Regions from separate parts of the Kribbella sp. NPDC004536 genome, predicted to be linked through region 2. Evidence: riboswitches for the same ligand, from Rfam matches in the RefSeq annotation. Region 2 holds a riboswitch; each other region holds the start of a gene.

Region 1 (6,357 bases), 610 kb from region 2:
AAACGCTAGACGGGCTCATACAGTGAAAGCATGGATCCGATCCGGAATCCCTATGCGCCCGGCGCCGGTCAGCGGCCGCCTGAGCTGGCCGGACGCGACACCGAGGTGCGGCAGTTCGACGTGGTACTCGAACGTGTCGCTGCAGGCAGACCGGAGCGGAGCCTGGTGCTCAGCGGACTCCGGGGCGTTGGCAAGACGGTGCTGCTGAACACCCTGCGGTCCCAGGCGATCAAACGCGCGTGGGGCACCGGGAAGATCGAGGCCCGGCCGGACCAGAGCATCCGGCTGCCGATCGCGCAGGCGCTGCACACCGCGATGCGCGAGCTCGGCCACCGGCACCGCGACGACGAGAAGGTCGACCAGTTCAGCGCCGTCCTGAAGGCGTTCGCGCTGCGTACGGCGGCCAACGACCGGAAAGGGATCCGCTGGCACCCGCCGGTGGACGTGGCCGCTGCGAAGGGCCGGGCCGACTCCGGTGACCTGGAGATGGACCTGATCGAGCTGTTCACCGACGCGGCCGACCTGGCCGGCGACCTGACCGTCGGGGTCGGCTTGTTCATCGACGAGATGCAGGACATCAGCACGGACGACCTGTCCGCGCTGTGCGCTGCCTGCCACGAGATCTCCCAGCAGAGCGCGCCGCTTGTCGTCGTCGGCGCCGGTCTGCCGCACCTGCCGGCCGTACTGTCCGCCAGCAAGTCGTACTCGGAGCGGCTGTTCCGCTACATCCGCGTGGACCGCCTGGCGCGGGACGCGTGTGACCGCGCGCTGCTGATCCCGGCCGAGAGCGAAGGAGTGCAGTACGACGAGGAGGCCCTGGACGAGCTGTACGCGCAGACCGACGGCTACCCGTACTTCGTCCAGGCCTTCGCCCACTCCACCTGGGACCACGCGCCGACCTCACCGATCACCATCAAGGACGTCGCCGTAGCCGCCCCGGAGGCCTCCGCCGAACTCACCGTGGGCTTCTTCGGCTCCCGCTACGAACGAGCCACCCCCGCCGAACGCGAGTACATGCGCGCCATGGCCGAGCTGGGCATCGGCGTGGACGACGGCTCCGTCCCCACCTCCGAAGTAGCCAGCACCCTCAACCGCAAACCCCAGTCCCTGTCCCCCGCGCGCGACGGCCTGATCAAGAAAGGCCTGGTCTTCTCCGCCGAACGAGGCACCGTAGCCTTCACCGTCCCCCACTTCGGAAAATTCCTCCGCACCAGAACGGCTTAACGCAACCGGGGTTTCGTGGGGTGGCTGGGGTCGGTAGGGTCGAGTGTCATGACCTCCCGGCGGCGTGGCCAGCAGATGGGTGCGCGTGGGCGGCACAGTCGGCGGAAGGGTTATCGCGGGCAGTGGGTTGTGGTGACCTTGCTTGCGGTGGCGGCGACTGTGGTGGTGGCGCATCCGGACGTGGCTCATCGCAGCAGCCTTGCGGCGCAGGCGGTTGCGGGGGTCAACGATGTGGCGGACGAAGAGCCCGTGGTGTCGGTGACTCCGACGCCGGTGCCTACGCCGACGCAGAAGTTCACCACCCCGTTGCGGCCGGCGCCGAGCTTGACGCGGAAGCCCAAGGGCGCGAAGCCGAACGTGCTCGTGTCGACCGGGAAGCTCGCCGTGGTGCCTGGGTTCAGTAAGGCGAACGGGGTCCGCGACAAGCTGACCTACCGCGTGGAGATCGAGCAGGGTGTCACCGTGAACGGTGCCGCGGTCGCGGCGGCGATCCACAAGACGTTGACCGATCCGCGGGGCTGGCAGGCGCTGCATCCGGTCAGCTTCGAGCGGACCGACAAGCCGGACGCGGACCTGCGGATCATCCTGGCCACGCCGACATTGACCGACAAGCTCTGCCTCCCGCTCGACACCGGCGGTGAGGTTTCCTGCCGCGTCGAGGACCGGGTCGTACTGAACGCGAAGCGCTGGATCTACGCGATCCCGGCGTACAACGGCAACGTCGACCTGTACCGCAGCTACCTGGTCAACCACGAGGTCGGGCACGCGCTCGGCCACGGTCACTCGACGTGTACGGCGCCGAAGACCCCCGCGCCGGTGATGATGCAGCAGACCAAGGGTCTGGCCGGCTGCCTGCCGAACGCCTGGCCGACGGTCAAGGCCACCTGAGAAACTGGGTACGACGGGAGGAGCAGCAGATGTCGTCACAGGACTTCCCGACGTACGGCCGGGACGAGGACCCCGACAAGCAGCCGCCGCCCGGCGAGGAGCACCACTACGCTCCGCCCGCGCCGTACGGCGGTGGCAACTACGCGAGCGGTCAGCAGGCGCCGCCGGAACAGTTCCCGTACGCGCAGCCCCAGCCCTACGGTGGCCAGCAGCCGCCGGTGCAGACGAACCCGGCGTACCACCAGCCTCCGGTCTACCGCCCCGGCACCCCGTTCGGTACGCCGGCCACCCCGGAGTCGCATGAGCTGCCGACGTACGGCCGGGAGGCGCCACGTGACCCCCGTGCGTCCCGTGTGGTCGGGCTGGCGACGTTCATCGCGACCATCTACGGCTTGCTCGTACTGACCGTCCAGCGAGTCGCGCTCCGGGAGATCTCGCAGGCACCGGGCTCACCCCTCAACCACCCGCTCCGCACCGACGTACTGGACGCCATCGGCCAGCTGATGCTGGTGGTCGTCGGCGCCGGCGCGCTGGTGATGTGGCTCCGGGACGTACTGGCCCGCCGCAAGGTCGGTCGCAACCCCGGTCCTGCCGAGCTGGTCGGGCTGGGTCTGGTCGCGGTGTCCGCGATCCCGATCCTGGTCTGGCTGGTCATGGTGCTGTCCACAGGCCTCGGCGGCAACGACGGAACGGTGTACCGGCTGCCCACGGCGTACGGCTGGGGTGGTTTCGGCCTGCTGCTCGTCGCCGTCGGCTTCTTCCTCGGGTACCGCGAACTGAAGCCCGACGTACCGAACCCGGTCGTCAAGGCACCGCCGGCCAAGGCGCCCTGGGAGTGAGCGCACCAGTCGTCCTCGTACCCGGTCTGGGCCTCGGCCCGGAGTCGTACGCACGGACAGCCGAGCACCTCGTGACGAAGTACCACGTGGTCACTCTCCCCGGGTACGGCGAACCCGCGGGCGCTCGCGAGGACCTGCACCCCCGTGCGCTCGCGGTCGCACTGGCGGAGAAGATCCGCGAACGCGCCGTCCTCGTCGGTCACTCCGCGAGCTGTCAGATCGTCGTGGAGACCGCGATCCGCTACCCGGAGCTCGTACACGCCCTCGTCCTGGCCGCGCCGACCGGCGACGTACGGATGTCGAGCTGGATCGACCGGGCCGTGCGGCTCGTCGGGTCGGCCATCCCGGACGTACCGAAGCTGGTCCGGATCAGCCCGCAGTACGCCCGGACGACGCTGCCGACGATCGCCCGGGCCGGAGAGGCGTCCCGGCAGCACGACCTGGCCGCGGTCATGTCCCAGGTCAAGGCCCCGGTCGTCCTGGTCCGCGGCAGGTACGACCTGATGTGTACGGCCGAGTGGCTGGAGCACCTCGCGGAGCTCGGTCACGGTGAGGCACGGACCCTGGACACCGGGTCGCACATGCCGAACGTGACGAACGGCCCGGAGCTGGCCGCTCTCATAGAACGAGCCGCCGCGCTGCCCGAAAGCAGCTGACGCGTTAAGCTCTTCAGCACAAACCTATGCGGGAGCTCGCACCGAGAAGCGCGGGCTGAGAGGGCGACAGCTGGGTCGCCGACCGCCTGAACCTGACCGGGTAATGCCGGCGTAGGGAGTGGGCTCACTCATGACCGATACAGCTGTACGTCCTGAAAGCAAGGCCGAGGCGCCGCTCGTCCTCACCACGGACGCGCCGCGGACGCTCGGGTTCCTGACCCAGTTCACGCTGTGGGGAAACTTCGGCATCTCGCTCTTCGGCCCGGTGACCGGCGCGCTGGTCGCGGCCTATACCGGCTCCCTGTGGCAGGGGTTGCTCGCGGTGGTCGTCGGCTGCGGCCTCGGTGCGCTGGTGCTCGGCGGCTCCGCCGTGTTCGGTTCGCAGACCGGTGCGCCGGCGATGGCCGCGCTGCGCGGGCTGTTCGGACGCCGCGGATCGATGGCGCCGACCGTACTGAACATCGCGCAGAACATCGGCTGGGCGACGATGGAGATCATCGTCATCTCGCAGGCCGCCGTCGCGGTGACGAGTGAGAAGTGGCGTTGGCTGTTCGTACTCCTCGCGGGTGCGATCGCCACGACGATGGCGGTCCGGCCGCTGGGCAGCGTCCGGCTGCTCCGCAAGTTCATGGTCTGGCTGGTACTGATCGCTTCGGCATACCTGTTCGTCCAGGTGCTCAGCAAGCCGGCGCACGCGCTGCCGCAGGACAGCGTGTACGGCTTCTGGCCGGCGGTCGACCTGGCTGCCGCCGGGGTCGTCTCGTTCGCGCCGTTGGCCGCCGACTACACGCGGCACTCGCGGACGAACAAGGCTGCCTTCGCGGGCTCCTCGCTCGGCTATGGTCTGGCCGCGATCATCTACTACGCACTCGGTGTGGTCGCGGTGGCGACCCTGCAGACGAACACCGACGACGTGATCACCGCGCTCGTCACGCTGCCGGCCGGCGCGATCGCGCTGTTCGTACTGCTGGTCGACGAGGTCGACGAGGCGTACGCGAACGTCTACTCGACGACGATGTCCCTGCACAATCTCGTCGGTCACATCGACCGCCGGTGGATCTCGGTGGCGATCGGGGTCGTTGCCACCGGCATCGCGATGTTTATTGACCTGGGCAACTACACGCAGTTCCTGTACCTCATCGGCTCGGTCTTCATCCCGTTGTTCGCGGTCGCGATCGCGGACTTCTTCGTGGTCTGCAAGATGAAGTGGGACGTGTCCGACACGGCGAAGTTCCGCTGGCAGCCGACCGTCGCGTGGCTGATCGGCTTCGTCGCGTACCAGTTGGTGAACCCCGGTACCGTCGCGGGCTGGTCCCCGTTCTGGACCAAGATCCAGCAGTCCCTCTTCAACCACCACGCGGTCCCGGGATGGCTCGGCGCGACGTACACCTCGATCGTGGTCTCGATGCTCGCCGCGGTACTCCTCGGCCGGGTACGGCGCCAGCCGCTGGACAACTGACCCGGCGGCAACGGAATACTGGCGGCATGCTGAATTCCGCACTGCGTAGCCGGGCCGAATATGCGGAGTTGGGGGCCGACGGCCTGGCCGCGCGAACCACTCCCGAGCGGGACACGGCGATCGTCAAGGCGGTCGAGGAGCTGCTGGTCGGCCGCGAGTCCGTACTGGACCTGTGCTGCGGGTACGGCCGGGTCGCGCTGCCGCTGCGCCGCGGCGGCAAGGTCGTCCGCGCGCTGGACATCTCGCCGAACCTGATCGAGGCCGGTCGGGCGCAGGCCGCCGAGGAGGAGCTCGCGATCGACTGGGCGATCGGTTCGATGACCGACCTGCCGTACAAGTGGGACTCGTTCGACGCGGTGATCTGCCTGTGGACGGCGTTCCACGAACTGTTCGCCGAGGACGAGCAGATCTCCACGATCTGCGAGATCTCCCGGGTGCTGAAGCCGGGCGGGATCGCGGTCATCGAAGGCCCGGTCTGGGGACCGGCGACCGCAGCCGAGATCGCGAACGGGATGCGCCAGGGACCGGAGCACCGGATCGTCACCACCGAGCACGACGACAACCGCAGCAGCGTGCACTTCATCCACGACGAGATCAGCTACGGCCGGCTCTGCGCGGCTGCCGGAATCGCCGACTACAAGGTCTACAAACGCGAGTGGGGCGGCCGCCGCCGACTCATCCTGGAGATCCACGCCCCCGCAAACTAGCTGACACGTAAAGAAGCAGATCCCCACTCCACACTGGGGATCTGCTCCTTTGTCCATTCAGTCTAAATCCGTTCCGGACAATTCCGGAACGTCAGCTTTTTGCTTCCAGATTCAAGAGAAAACGCTTTGCATCCAGGCCGCCGGCATATCCGGTGAGGGCGCCGTTCGCGCCGATCACCCGGTGGCACGGCAGTACGACGCAGACCGGGTTCGCGCCCAGCGCGGTGCCGACCGCGCGGGCCGCCTTCGGCTTGTCGATGCCGACGGCAACAGCGCCGTACGTGATCGTCCGCCCGTAGCTGGTGTGCGCCGGCAGGTCCTCGAGGACCAGCCGCTGGAACGGTGACGCCAGCACGAGATCGACGTCCAGGTCGAACGTGTGCCGGCGTCCGGCGAGGTACTCGTCGAGTTGCCGGCGTACGTCGTCCAGCGGGCGAGCCAGCCGCAGTACGCGCGGCGACACCGCACGGGCGAGCCGGTTCGTCATCGTCTCCTCGTCGCCGAACGAGCTGGCGACGACCTTCCCGCGCGCGACCGCGAGCAGCAACGTGCCGATCGGCGTGTCGTGCAGCGTGTAGGCGACG
Region 2 (6,357 bases):
CTCGTTCCTCAGGCACAGGCTTCGGCTGGGCAGGTTACTGAGATGTGGGGGAATCTCAGTGCTGCCATCGTCCGTGATCACACGACAACGCCGGAAACCATCAGCGTCAAGCTCACGATCAATGGATTCGTGACCATCGACGACCCGCAGTACTGGGTTGATCACGGGGCTTCTGTCGACATCAAGTGTTCGGGTCGGGACTACTACCTGCGCAACAAACCGCGCGTCGCATTCACCGGTACGTTCGACAAGTACTCGGCGAATCCGATCGTGGCGTACCCGCCGGGCGGCGGGTTCGCGGTCCAGACCTCGCCGACAGCGCCGCTCGGTGGCGCATTCCATTTTGGTCTCTACGAAGACGAGATCTGGTGCGACCTGTATGCCAATATCCCCGGCAGTACTTCGCAGGCGCACATCCAGACCAATCACGTCTACGGCCATTTCTGATCGGACGTCGCCCCGGATCGGGGGTTGAGAAACCGGTTTCCATCAGGGAGGATGCCGGGGTGGGTCGGACACCGAAGGACACCATCACGATCACCGACGTGGCGCGGCTTGCCGAGGTGTCGCGGGCCACCGTGTCGCGGGTGATGAACGGCCGTCTCAGTGTCGCACCCGAGATCGTCGAGCGGGTACGAGCCGCCGCGGAGCAGCTCAACTACCGGCCGAGCGACCTGGCCCGGAGCCTGTCGCTGGGCCGGACGAACATGGTCGCGCTGGTCGTCCCTGACCTCGGCAACCCGCTGTTCCAGCAGGTCCTGCGCGGGATCACGAACGCGTCCGCCGCGGCCGGGTACAAGGTGCTGGTCGCCGAGACCGACGAGGATCCGGAGGCCGAGGCGGCGATCGCGATCGAGGCGCGCCGCCGCTGCGACGCGCTGATCATGGTCTCGCCGCGAATGGACGAGGACCGGCTGGTCGAACTGCTGCCTCAGGTCCAGCCGGTGATCCTGGTCAACCGGCAAGGCCCGGCAAAGGTGTCGTCCGTCGTCGTCGACTACGGCCGCGCCGTCCGGATCGTGGTGGACCACCTGGTCGGGCTCGGGCACCGGCGGCTCGCGTTCCTGTCCGGCCCGGCCGCGAGCGCCTCGAACCGGCTGCGGCTGGAGGCGCTCGACGTCGCCGAGCGGGAGATCCCGGGGCTGGACCTGGTCCGGCTCGAGTGCGGCTGGTCGATCGAGGACGGGTACGCCGCGGTGGAACGGGTGCTCGAGGCGCGGGTGACGGCGGTCGTCGCGTTCAACGACCTGGTCGCGTTCGGCCTGCTGGCCCGGCTGAACGAGGTCGGCGTCGCGGTACCGACCGACCTGTCCGTGACCGGGATGGACGACATCGGGCTGGCACGGTTCGCCGTACCGTCGCTGACGACCGTACGGGTGCCGCAGAAGGATCTCGGTGAGCTCGCCTGGCAGCGGTTGCTCGCGTCGATCGCGGGGCCGGCCGGCGCGGTGGCCGACGTACCGGAGCTGCGGCTGGCGGTCCGGGCGAGTACCGGGCCGGTGCCGCAGGCGCGGCGGTCCGCGACGCCGGACGACCGGATCGGGTGGCAGCAGCAAGGCGACATCTACGAGCTGGGAAGTTCCGCGGGCATGCTCGCGCGGTACGAGTTCGGCCGGCGGATGCCGCAGGTACACGCGCCCCGGCCGTACCTGCATCCCGTCCGGACCCTCGGCGGCCATCCGTTGACCGAGGCCAGCCCGGTCGACCACCGCCACCATTACGGCGTCTCGCTCGCCGTCGCGGAGGTCAACGGGACGTCGCACTGGGGCGCCCGGACGTACGTACGTGGGCAAGGTCCCACCCTGCTGACGAACCACGGGCAGCAACGCAGCCGCGGCGTGACGATCGACGACCGCGAGCTGATCGACGACATCACTTGGTACGACGAGCAGGGCCGGCCGCAGCTTGTCGAGCAGCGGCGTCTCACCGGGGCGTTCGCGTTCGGCGGCTGGCGGCTCGACTGGCGGAGCGTGCTGACGGCCCGGTACGGCTCGATCCGCATCGACAGCCCGTCGACGACCGGCCGCGAGGGTGCCGGGTACGGCGGGATCTTCTGGCGGCTGCCGCTCGTGGAGACGACCGTGCTGAGCGCGGACGGCGCCGGTGTCGAGGCGGCTTTCGGGTCGTCGAGTCCGTGGCTCGCATTGGTGCAAGGCGATGTCAGCTTGCTGCTGGTACAGCCCGAGCGGGTGTGGCCGTGGTTCCTGCGGACGACGGCGTACGTCGGTGCGTGCCCGGCGCTCGCGTGGGACGAACCGTTGGCGCTCCAACCGAATCAGCAGCTCGCGCTGTCGTTGACCGCCGTACTGCTGGATCGTCCGCTGGACGCGAGCGAGGCTAGAACGTTGGCAGGCCGGTTGTAGGGGAGGACGCGAGCGCGGACTGCCAGCGGCGCGGGACCCGGCCGGCGAGGCGGGCGTTGCGGCCGGCCGAGACGGCGTCGCGCATCGCGGCGGCCATCAGCGCGGGCTTCTCCGCGCGGGTCACCGGGGTCGCGAGCATCACCGCGTCGCAGCCGAGCTCCATCGCCAGTGCGGCGTCGCTCGCCGTACCGATACCGGCGTCCACGATCACCGGGACGTTCGCCGCCTCGGCGATCAGCGCGATGTTGTGCGGGTTGCGGATGCCGAGCGCGGAACCGATGGGTGCGGCCAACGGCATCACCGCCGCGCAGCCCGCCTGCTCGAGGCGACGCGCCAGGATCGGGTCGTCGTTGGTGTACGGGAGAACGGTGAAACCGTCCGCGACCAAGGCGTCCACGGCATCCAGCAGCTCGATCGGATCAGGCAGTAGCAGGTGGTCGTCGGCCACGACCTCGACCTTGATGAGGTCGGTCTCCAGCGCCTCACGGGCCAGCTTCGCAGTCAGTACGGCCTCGGCTGCGGTGTGACAGCCTGCGGTGTTCGGCAGTACGTCGATGTTGTGCTTCTTCAGTACGTCGAGCACGGAGCCCTCGTGGCCCGTACCGAGGCGGCGCATCGCGACCGTGGTCAGTTGGGTGCCGGAGGCAATCAATGCCTCTTCCATCACTTCCAGGTTGGCGGAACCGCCGGTGCCCATGATCAGCCGGGAGGCGTACGTCCGCCAGCCGAGCTCCAGTGGATCGTCCATCTCAGCCTCCCTGCGTCGCGCTGACGATCTCGACCCGGTCACCTGGACGCAACGTGGTGCGTGCCCACTCGGCCTTGGTCAGCACGCTCTGATTCACCGCGACCGCGATCCCGGTGCTGCGGTCGGAGTACTCGTCGACGAGCTCCGCCACCGACTTGTCCGGCGGCACGTCGACCGTCGTACCGTTCACCCACACCGACTCCATGCTTCCTCCCTACGCCGGAATTACCCGAGTCAGGTTCAGCGGTCGGCGACGGCCAGTCACCCTCTCAGCCCACTCCCTGCGAGCTCCCGCGGACAGCATCGACTGTAGCTCACCCTCCCGGCCTTTTCCGACCGGGAGGGTGGCGTGGACAGCTACGGTGCGGTGATCGAGGTGACGGTTGCTCCGGAGATGTAGGTCGGCCAGACACCCACGGTGACGGTGATCTGGCCGTTCGCGTTCGGCGTCTGCGTCGTGGTCAGTCCGTACAGGCTGGTGACCTGGACCGGGCCGGTGGCGTTCACCGTCACGGTCGTGTTCGAGCCGCTCGCGGCCCAGATCGCGCGGAACGGCGTACCGTCGTTGGCCGCGTACACCTGGTCGATCAGCCCGTTCCCGGGGTACTCCTTCCCGAGGAATGTCGCCCCACGGAGCTGCCGCGCCGCGGTGGAGTACGCGACGTACGCGGGCTTAGGCGTGTACTTGCCGAGAGCGTCGGACTCGTTGTGGATCAGGCCGAAGTTGTCCTCCTGAGCCGCGGGGTTGATCCCGTCGTTCTTGAAGTCGTACATGTAGAAGCGGTCGACGTCGTGTCCGGGGACGTTGAGCATCTCGCGGGCCATGTACATCGCCTGCGTCGGCTCGGGCACGGGCGCCGCGCTGCCGGCGCCGGTGTACCAGCCGGCTTCGGTGATCCAGATCGGCTTGTCCACGCCGCCGTTGTACTGCCGGATCGTCGCCCGCACCTGGTCGATGAACGTGCCGAGGCTCTCCGGCGCGTTCAGGTAGTTGTAGGGGTGGATCGACACCACGTCGAGGTACTTCAGTCCGCCGAGCTGGCAGAACTGCTGGAACCACGCCTGCTGGGTGACGTCGGTGTCACCGCCGCCCACGATCGTCAGCCCCGGGTGGTTCGCCTTCAGCTTCGGATACGTTGCCTTGAGCAACGCAAGGTAGCTGTCCGGGGTAAAGTTCGACGGGCCGGCGGCGTTCACGTCCCACTCGTTCCAGATCGCCAGGTTCTGGACCTGCGGGTACTGTGTCGCCAGCTTGTCCGCGTAGTTCGCGAAGCCGGCCCGGCCGGCGTCGGTGAACGGCGCGTCGACGTCGTTGTTCGCCACATCGTCGTACTTCGCGTTGCCGTAGTCCGCGATCAGCAACGGGTCGAGCCCGTTGGACTGGAACGACTGCAGGTACGACGTGTACTTCGCCGGGAAGCTGTAGGTGCCGACGGTGCTCTCGACGGCCGACCAGTACGCCTCGTCGCGCGCGGTCCGCGCCCCCGACTGGACGAGCAGCGGCACCGGGTCCGTGCTCCACGTCCCGGCGAAGTGCGTACCGGCGCCTTGGTACGTCGGGGATGTCGTCGCGGCGACCGCGTCGACGTTGACGGAGGCCGTCGTACCGCCGCCGTTGATCGAACTCTTGTCCAGCGTCAGCATGATCGCCTTCGCCGGACCGTGCCAGATGCCGTCGTCGGCACCACCGAAGTGCAGGTATCCGCTGCCGGCGTCGAACCTCGTGACGTTGAACTGTTGCCATCCGGTGCCGGAGATCGTCAGCCGTTGTTGATGGACCTGACCGGTCGCGTCGGTCACGCGCAGGCCGATCGACGAGAGTTGGCTGGATTTCACCCACAAATTGAGGGATTTGGCATCGATCGGTACGAGCGTACGTTGGAGTGCGACGTAGTTTCCGCCACCGCTGAAGTCGCCGCTGAGCTTGGCGGACTGGGCGCCGGCGTGCGGCGAAGCGGTGTCGTAGGTGAGGCTGCCGGTCGCGCCCGGGAACTCGCTGCCCGGGTAGAACGACCAGCCTTCCGCGGCGCTCTCGTAGTCGCCGAGCGGTGTCGTCGGCGTGGCCGCGAGCGTGTTGAGCGTCAGGTCGTCGAGGTTGACGCTGCTGCTCGTCGCGCCGCTGATCGCGCCCTTGTCCAGCACGACCTCGATCGACTTCGCCGGACCGTGCCAGACGCCGTCGTTCGTGCCGCCGAAGTGCACGTACTGCTTGCCGCCGTCGAACTTCGTCACACTCAGCGGCTGCCAATCGGTTGCCCCAGACAACGTCAGGCGCTGCTGGTGAACCTGGCCGGTGGAGTCGGTGATGCGGAACGTGAGGAACGACAGGTTCGGCGTCTTCGCCCAGAAGCTCACGCTGGTCGCGGCAGTCAGCGGCAGCGGGCGGTTGACGCTGACGTACGCACCACCGGCGCTGAAGTTTCCGGAGAGCTTTCCGGAGCTGCTGCCCGAGTGCTCGTCGGTGGTGTCGAGCGCGAAACTCCCGGTCGCGCCGGGGAATTCACTGCCTGGGTAGAAGGTCCAGCCCTCGGCGGTGTTCTCGAAGTCGCCGACGCGGCTGGTGCTCAGGCCGGCGACTGCTGCCGTACTGAGCGGGCTGAGGATGGCGAACGTTGTCTGTGCGGTCGCCGTACCCGCCTGGACTGTCAGCTGGTACCAGCCGCGGGTGGCGACGGACACCTGCAGCGTACTGGCGGCGGCCTGGCTTCCCGTGGCCACGACCGTGCCGTTGACGTCGGCCGCGGACCACGTGACGGACGATGCATCGGTGTTCAGGCCGACCTTGACCGGCTGGCCGTCGGTGAACACGTTGCCAAGGGTGATCGGGGTGAGAGCAAGGGTCGCGGCGTGGGCTGGGGTGATGGTGCCGATGGTGATGAGCAGCGCTGCGAAAGCGAGCGCAAGGGTACGTCGCATGCCGACTCCTGTTTCGGGGCGTGATGAAGTGGCTGGACGTCGGCTGCCTCGACGTTGATGCTCGGTGATGCGAAATCGCTTTCGCAAATATTGCCGGTGGGTTACGGCGGTGTCAACGGCTCAGGTCGGTCCCGGTCAGCAACGCGGCGAGTTCGGTCGGCCGGTAGAGGACCTGCTTGCCGGTGCGGTGCGGTTCCACGAGCCCGGTACGACGCAGCAGTTGGAGGTGCTGGCTCACCGCGGACGGGGTCACCTGTAGCTCGCCGGCCAGGTCTGTCGTGGTGCGTGGGTACGTCAGCAGGTCGAGGATGCGGGCCCTGGGCGTACCGA
Region 3 (6,357 bases), on a different contig from region 2:
TGCCAAGCCGCCGGTCTGGGTGATCCTGGCGGCCGGTCTCGCGATCGCCGCCGGCACCTACCTGGGCGGCTGGCGGATCATCCGGACGATGGGCAAGGGCCTGGCCGAGATCGAGTCGCCGCAGGGCTTCTCCGCGGAGACGAGCTCGACAGCCGTGTTGCTGGCGTCGTCGCACCTGGGCTTCCCGCTGTCCACCACCCAGGTCTGCTCGGGCAGCATCCTCGGCGCCGGCCTCGGCAAGCGGCTGGCCGAGGTGCGCTGGACTGTGGCCGGCCGGATGGCCGTCGCCTGGCTGCTGACGCTGCCCGCGGCGGCGATCGTCGGCGCACTCGCCGGTGAGGTCGCGGACTCCGGCAACCTCGGTGTCGCGATCATCGCCGTACTCGCGGTCGCGGCCGGTGGCGCCATCTACGCCGCGTCCCGGCGCCGCCCGGTGACGTCGGAGAACGTCAACGAGTACCCGAGCTCGACCCCCGCCACCACGCCCGCCGCGGCCTGAGAGGAGTACGACGATGCACATCAAGTGGGATGCCCTCGGTGAGGTCGCACTGGCCAGCCTGCTCTTCGGTGTCGGTCTGGCGGTGCTGTTCGCGCTCGGAGTCACCGCGATGGCGCGGCGTGCCGTAGCGATCGACGACAAGCGGCAGCCGTCCGTGGTGGACACGGGTGTCGCTGCACTGTGTTTCGCGGCCTGCCTGGCCGCCGTGCTCTACGGGCTGTACCTGATCATCCCGCAGTTCCACTAGTACCCGGCTAACGGTTCCAACGGCGTACAGCCTTGGCGACGTCCTTCGTACGGATGGAGCCGAGGTTGTACTCCCATGCGGCCAGCAGGCGGTCGCCGAGCACCTCTGCGTCCAAGAACGTACGGGGGCGTACGGCGACGGCCCAGGTGGCCGCTACAGCGTGCCCCTGCTGGTGGAGCAGGTGGTCGACGGTCGCTTCGATACGGGCTTTCTGCTCGCTGTCCAGGCCGTCCGTGGCCCACTCCTGCAGCAACCGTGGGTCGTCGGCCGTCATCCGGGCCAGGTAAGTCAGCGGGCCGCGCCAGAAACCCTTGCTGCCGATGCTGTCCAGCGTCTCCAGCGGGAACCAGCCGTTCTGGTTGCGCCGGCCGTTCACCGCGGACTCCACCTCGCGGGCACGGTCCACCGTCAGGCCGCGGGTCGCCCAGTCGACGAAGTAGGCGCCGGCGTCCGGGATGTGCTCAGCGACATGCGGCGCCGGCGTCAGCGCACCGGGCTCGAAAAGATGCAGCTCTTCCGGTGAATCGAACAAGGACCTGCCCCCGCCTGCTTTGGTAAACCAGCTACCACAGGGACCCCCCAGGTACCTGCTACGTCAACGAGTGCCTTCGTACCCTTGATCGCCCCTCAGGGTCAAGGTCTCCTCCGCCGTTCGGCCCGCTCCGCGAGCTCCTCGCGATCCAGCCGCTCGGCCTCCTCCGGGGTCGGCGCGCTGCCGCCGTACGCGGCCGGCAACCACCAGGCACCGGCCGGCTGCTCAGGGTAGGAACGGATGCTCTCGTCCAGCATCCCGGCCATCGTCGTCCGCAGCCGCGCGGTCGCCTCCGCGGGGTCGTCGGCGGCCGTCACGGTGAGCGGGGCGCCGATGCTGATCGAGATCGGGCGGTGCCGGGTGAAGTCCCGCGGGTGGTCCTTGGTGAACATCCGCTGGGTGCCCCACAGGATCATCGGCAGGATCGGTACGCCGGCCTCGGCGGCCATCCGGACCGTGCCGGACTTGAACTCCTTGAGCTCGAACGAGCGGCTGATCGTCGCCTCCGGGAACACTCCGACCAGTTCGCCGTTCCGCAGGTACTCCACGGCGGTCCGGTACGACGCCGCGCCCGCCTCCCGGTCCACCGGGATGTGGTGCATGCCGCGCATCAGCGGACCGGAGTACCGGTTCCGGAACAGCACCTCCTTGGCCATGAAGCGGACCAGCCGCTTGGCCGGCAGGGCGCCGAACCCGCCGAGGACGAAGTCGACGTAGCTGATGTGGTTGATCGCGACCAGTGCTCCGCCCGTGCGCGGGACGTGCTCCGTCCCGGTGCGGCGGATCTTGAGGTCCAGCACCGTGAAGGCAGTCTTCGCGAAGGCGACGACGGGCGGGTACACGAGGTCTCTCATGACCCGATTATGGTGGGCGCTGACAACTAGAGACCGCGGGAGCTCGCACCGTAGTGGGCTGAGAGGGCGGCTGGACCAGGAATCTGACCCTGGCCGGTGCCGCCGACCGCAGAACCTGTCCGGGTAATTCCGGCGTAGGGAGCAGCAAGATGGTCAATGTCAGCACCGGCCCGATCTCGGGGTCGGAGAAGATCTATCGCGGCGAGCTCGGCGTACCGGCGCGCCGGGTCAATCTCACCAACGGTGAGTACTTCGACCTCTACGACACGTCGGGTCCGTACACCGACGCGTCCGCGCAGATCGACATACAGGCCGGTCTGCCGCCGCTGCGGCGGGACTGGATCGCCGGCCGCGAGCCGCGGACCCAGCTCGGGCACGCGCGGGCCGGGACGATCACCGAGGAGATGAGGTACGTCGCGCTCCGGGAAGGGCTCGACCCGGAATTCGTCCGGGACGAGGTGGCGCGCGGCCGGGCGGTGATCCCGGCGAACCGCTGCCACCCGGAGAGCGAGCCGATGATCATCGGCAAGAAGTTCCTGGTGAAGGTGAACGCCAACATCGGCAACTCGGCGGTCAGCAGCTCGATCGAGGAGGAGGTCGAGAAACTCGTCTGGGCGACCAGGTGGGGCGCGGACACCGTGATGGACCTGTCGACCGGGAAGAACATCCACGAGACGCGGGAATGGATCCTGCGGAACTCGCCGGTGCCGATCGGTACGGTCCCGCTGTACCAGGCGCTGGAGAAGGTGAAGGGCGATCCGGCCGCGCTGTCGTGGGAGGTCTACCGCGACACCGTGATCGAGCAGTGCGAGCAGGGCGTCGACTACATGACGGTGCACGCGGGCGTACTGCTGCGGTACGTGCCGCTGACCGCGCGGCGGATCACGGGGATCGTGTCGCGCGGTGGGTCGATCATGGCCGCGTGGTGCCTCGCGCATCACCAGGAGTCCTTCCTGTACACGCATTTCGCGGAGCTGTGCTCCATCCTGCGTGAGTACGACGTGACGTTCTCGCTCGGCGACGGGCTGCGGCCCGGGTGCATCGCGGACGCGAACGACGAGGCGCAGTTCGCGGAGCTGCGGACGTTGGGGGAGCTGACCCGGATCGCCTGGGAGCACGACGTACAGGTGATGATCGAGGGGCCGGGACATGTGCCGATGCACAAGATCGCCGAGAACGTACGGCTCGAGGAGGAGCTCTGCGGCGAGGCGCCGTTCTACACATTGGGGCCGTTGGCAACTGATGTGGCGCCGGCCTACGACCACATCACGTCGGCGATCGGGGCGGCGCAGATCGGCTGGCTGGGTACGGCGATGCTCTGCTACGTCACGCCCAAGGAACACCTCGGGCTGCCGGATCGCGACGACGTGAAGACCGGGGTGATCACGTACAAGATCGCCGCCCACGCAGCCGATCTGGCCAAGGGGCATCCGGGTGCGCAGGCCTGGGACGACACGTTGTCCAAGGCAAGGTTCGAGTTCCGCTGGGAGGACCAGTTCAACCTCTCGCTGGATCCCGACACCGCACGTTCGTTCCATGACGAGACACTGCCCGCCGAGCCCGCCAAGACCGCCCACTTCTGCTCGATGTGCGGTCCGAAGTTCTGCTCGATGCGGATCACCGCCGACATCCGCGCCTACGCCGAAGAACGAGGCCTGACCTCCACCGAAGCCATCGAAGCCGGCTTCGCCGAAATGTCCGAGACCTTCAGGTCCACGGACCAGAAGTTGTACCTGCCTGTCACCGACTGAGTCGGTTTCCGGTCCGGCCCGGCGTGTGCGACGCTCCGGGCCGGATACGGGGAGTGACCGGGTGAAGCGGTTCAGGTTTTGGCCTTCACTCTGCGTTAATAAGGTTGTAGCCTTATGGGCGTCGGAAGGAGGTGCTGGTGATGGTCTTCGTTCTCACGGTAGATCAGCGGGGTAGCCGAAGCACGAGTGATCTCGTACCCGAGTTGCTGAGCTCCCTGAACCGGCGGCCGCGGCGCGGCGGGCTGTTGCGGCGGTTCGAGCGGACCGCCGGCGACGAGGTGCAGGGCGTGTTGTCCGAGGCCCGGACGACCGTCGACGTGATCGTCGAGCTGCTCCGGACCGACAGTTGGTACGTCGGACTCGGCGTCGGCGACGTCACCGAACCGCTGCCCCGGAGTACGCGCGCCGGTAGCGGTGACGCGTTCGTGTTCGCCCGGGAGGCGGTCACCCGGGCCAAGTCGAGCCCGCACCACGTGAACGTGGTGGGATCCAACCCGCGGAGCGCCGAGCAGGTGGAGACGGTGCTCTGGCTGATGGCGTCCGTACTGCGACGACGGAGCGAACGCGGTTGGGCCGTGGCGGATCTGTTGGGCGATGGACTCACCAGGCGGGAGATCGGCGTGAAACTCGGCATCAGCCAGTCGGCAGTGACCCAGCGGGCCCAAGCGGCCGGTGTCGCCGAGGAACAACGCGGACGGGCACTTGCGGCCGACCTCCTCGACCACGGGGTCGCTGCGTGACGGCGCTGGTACTTTCGCTCACCGCAGCCGCCCTCGTCCTCGCCGTACTGGCGTGGGTGCCCAAGTCCGGATCCAACCTCGAGATCGTCATCAGCGGTGTCATGCTGGCCTGTTTAGCTGCGGTTGGCGTCCTGTTGCTCGCCGGCCACGGTGTGGACGGCTGGGCCGAGCGCTGGTGGAACGTGCTGCTCCTGCTCGCGGGAGGGCTTGCGGTGACCGGCGGCGGCCCGCTGACGACCTCTGTGCTGGCCTTGGCCGACAGAGGGAACACCCGTGCCCAGTCGACGCAGAAGGCCGGTGAGGTACTACGTGGCGGCGCACTGATCGGTGCGCTCGAACGGATGGCCATCTACGCCGCACTGGTCGCGGGCTGGCCGGAAGGCATCGCGATCGTGCTGGCGATCAAAGGGCTGGCCAGGTACCCGGAACTCCGTAGTCCTGACCAGCCGGCGTCCGTCACCCCACAGGCTGTTGCCGAACGCTTCATCATCGGCACGTTCACCAGCGTCCTGTGGGCTGTTACGTGCGCAGGGCTACTGCGCTCGCACTGAATGTCAGTTGGTGCGCACCACGAAGGTGTTGCAGACCTTGTCGTGCCAGGTCTGCTTCTGCTCGTCCCACAACGGCCAGAGCGAGTCCAGGAAGCAGGCGTTGTTGAAGATGCCGCTGAGGATCTCGCGCAGGAACGCCCGGCCGGCTCCGACCGTCTGGCCGGTCCTGGAGTCGACCAACTTGATGTGCAGCACGCTTTTGCCGACGCTCTGCCCGGTCGACCCCTGCCGGAACACCCGGTTCCACAGGCCGAGCCCGAAGCTGGCCAGCGCTCCGACGATGAGCAGGATGACCGCGAAGGCCGATGGGCCGTTGTCGTAGCGGTTCTGCCTGGTGAAGACGTCCGCGATGAAGACGCCGTAGCCGATCAGGACCGGCACAGTGCTGATCAGACCGTCGATCAAGGACGCCCCGACCCGCGGAAGCCAGTCCGCCAACGGTGCCTGCGGCCCGCCGTACCCGTACCCGGGCTGCTGGGGATACCCGTACTGTCCGGGCTGCCCAGGAGCCTGCCCGTACCCAGGCTGCTGCCCGTAACCCTGCCCGTAGCCCTGCCCGTAGCCCGGCTGCTGCCCGTACCCGGGCTGCTGGCCATAGCCCGGCTGCTGCTGCCCGTAGCCGGGCTGCTGACCGTACTGACCCGGCTGCTGCGGGTCCTGGGGGCCGTAGCCCGGTGGTGGCGTCGGAGTGCTCACGACGATCCCTTCTGGCGAAGTGCAAATGAGGAGTAATTGCAGGCTAGTGCTCCGACGTGCCAGAGTCGCGGACAGATCCCACCCGCGGCGAGTTACCGTTGTCCGGTGAGCGTCTCGCAGAGCGTCGTACTCCGCCCCACCGGCCCGGTTCAACCGCTGGACCGCCGCGTCTGGGGCCTGACCGCCGTCGGCGTCGGGGGATTCGTACTGGCAGGCGCCTACCAGCTGTCCGGCGGGCGGATCGGCCTACCGTGCATCCTGCACGCGACCACCGGCCTGAACTGCCCGCTGTGCGGGTCGACGCGGATGGCCGCGGCCATGCTCCGCGGGGACTTCGGCGGGGCGTGGCACTTCAACCCCGTGGTGTTCGTGCTCGGCCCGCTGGGTGCCGTTGCCATCGGCTACCAGGTGCTTGCCTGGGCACTCGAATCGCTCCGGCTGGTCAGACTGCCACGGCTGCACCTGAGCCGGCGCACCGTCGACCGCC

Evidence for each region. Region 2 has a riboswitch for thiamine pyrophosphate ahead of thiS (sulfur carrier protein ThiS). Riboswitches for the same ligand answer to the same signal wherever they lie in the genome.
Region 1: linked by a shared signal. The riboswitch ahead of ACFYRU_RS11735 (purine-cytosine permease family protein) and the one ahead of thiS (sulfur carrier protein ThiS) in region 2 are both predicted to bind thiamine pyrophosphate.
Region 3: linked by a shared signal. The riboswitch ahead of thiC (phosphomethylpyrimidine synthase ThiC) and the one ahead of thiS (sulfur carrier protein ThiS) in region 2 are both predicted to bind thiamine pyrophosphate.

The regions. Positions count from the first base shown of each region.
Region 1 covers NZ_JBIALY010000001.1:2,358,131-2,364,487, forward strand. The annotation lists gene ACFYRU_RS11715 (ATP-binding protein) at 31-1,224, shown strand; gene ACFYRU_RS11720 (DUF3152 domain-containing protein) at 1,273-2,112, shown strand; gene ACFYRU_RS11725 (hypothetical protein) at 2,142-2,951, shown strand; gene ACFYRU_RS11730 (alpha/beta fold hydrolase) at 2,948-3,607, shown strand; TPP riboswitch at 3,626-3,742, shown strand; gene ACFYRU_RS11735 (purine-cytosine permease family protein) at 3,738-5,066, shown strand; gene ACFYRU_RS11740 (class I SAM-dependent methyltransferase) at 5,093-5,773, shown strand; gene ACFYRU_RS11745 (methylated-DNA--[protein]-cysteine S-methyltransferase) at 5,865-6,357, opposite strand, start outside.
Region 2 covers NZ_JBIALY010000001.1:2,963,588-2,969,944, forward strand. The annotation lists gene ACFYRU_RS14670 (hypothetical protein) at 1-447, shown strand, start outside; gene ACFYRU_RS14675 (DUF6807 family protein) at 507-2,363, shown strand; gene ACFYRU_RS14680 (thiazole synthase) at 2,338-3,111, opposite strand; gene thiS (sulfur carrier protein ThiS) at 3,113-3,316, opposite strand; TPP riboswitch at 3,306-3,416, opposite strand; gene ACFYRU_RS14690 (glycosyl hydrolase) at 3,469-6,027, opposite strand; gene ACFYRU_RS14695 (DUF5937 family protein) at 6,140-6,357, opposite strand, start outside.
Region 3 covers NZ_JBIALY010000006.1:81,123-87,479, reverse strand. The annotation lists gene ACFYRU_RS38730 (anion permease) at 1-499, shown strand, start outside; gene ACFYRU_RS38725 (hypothetical protein) at 513-746, shown strand; gene ACFYRU_RS38720 (hypothetical protein) at 754-1,278, opposite strand; gene ACFYRU_RS38715 (lysophospholipid acyltransferase family protein) at 1,380-2,132, opposite strand; TPP riboswitch at 2,158-2,291, shown strand; gene thiC (phosphomethylpyrimidine synthase ThiC) at 2,282-3,883, shown strand; gene ACFYRU_RS38705 (transposase) at 4,024-4,623, shown strand; gene ACFYRU_RS38700 (hypothetical protein) at 4,620-5,174, shown strand; gene ACFYRU_RS38695 (RDD family protein) at 5,178-5,870, opposite strand; gene ACFYRU_RS38690 (DUF2752 domain-containing protein) at 5,976-6,357, shown strand, end outside.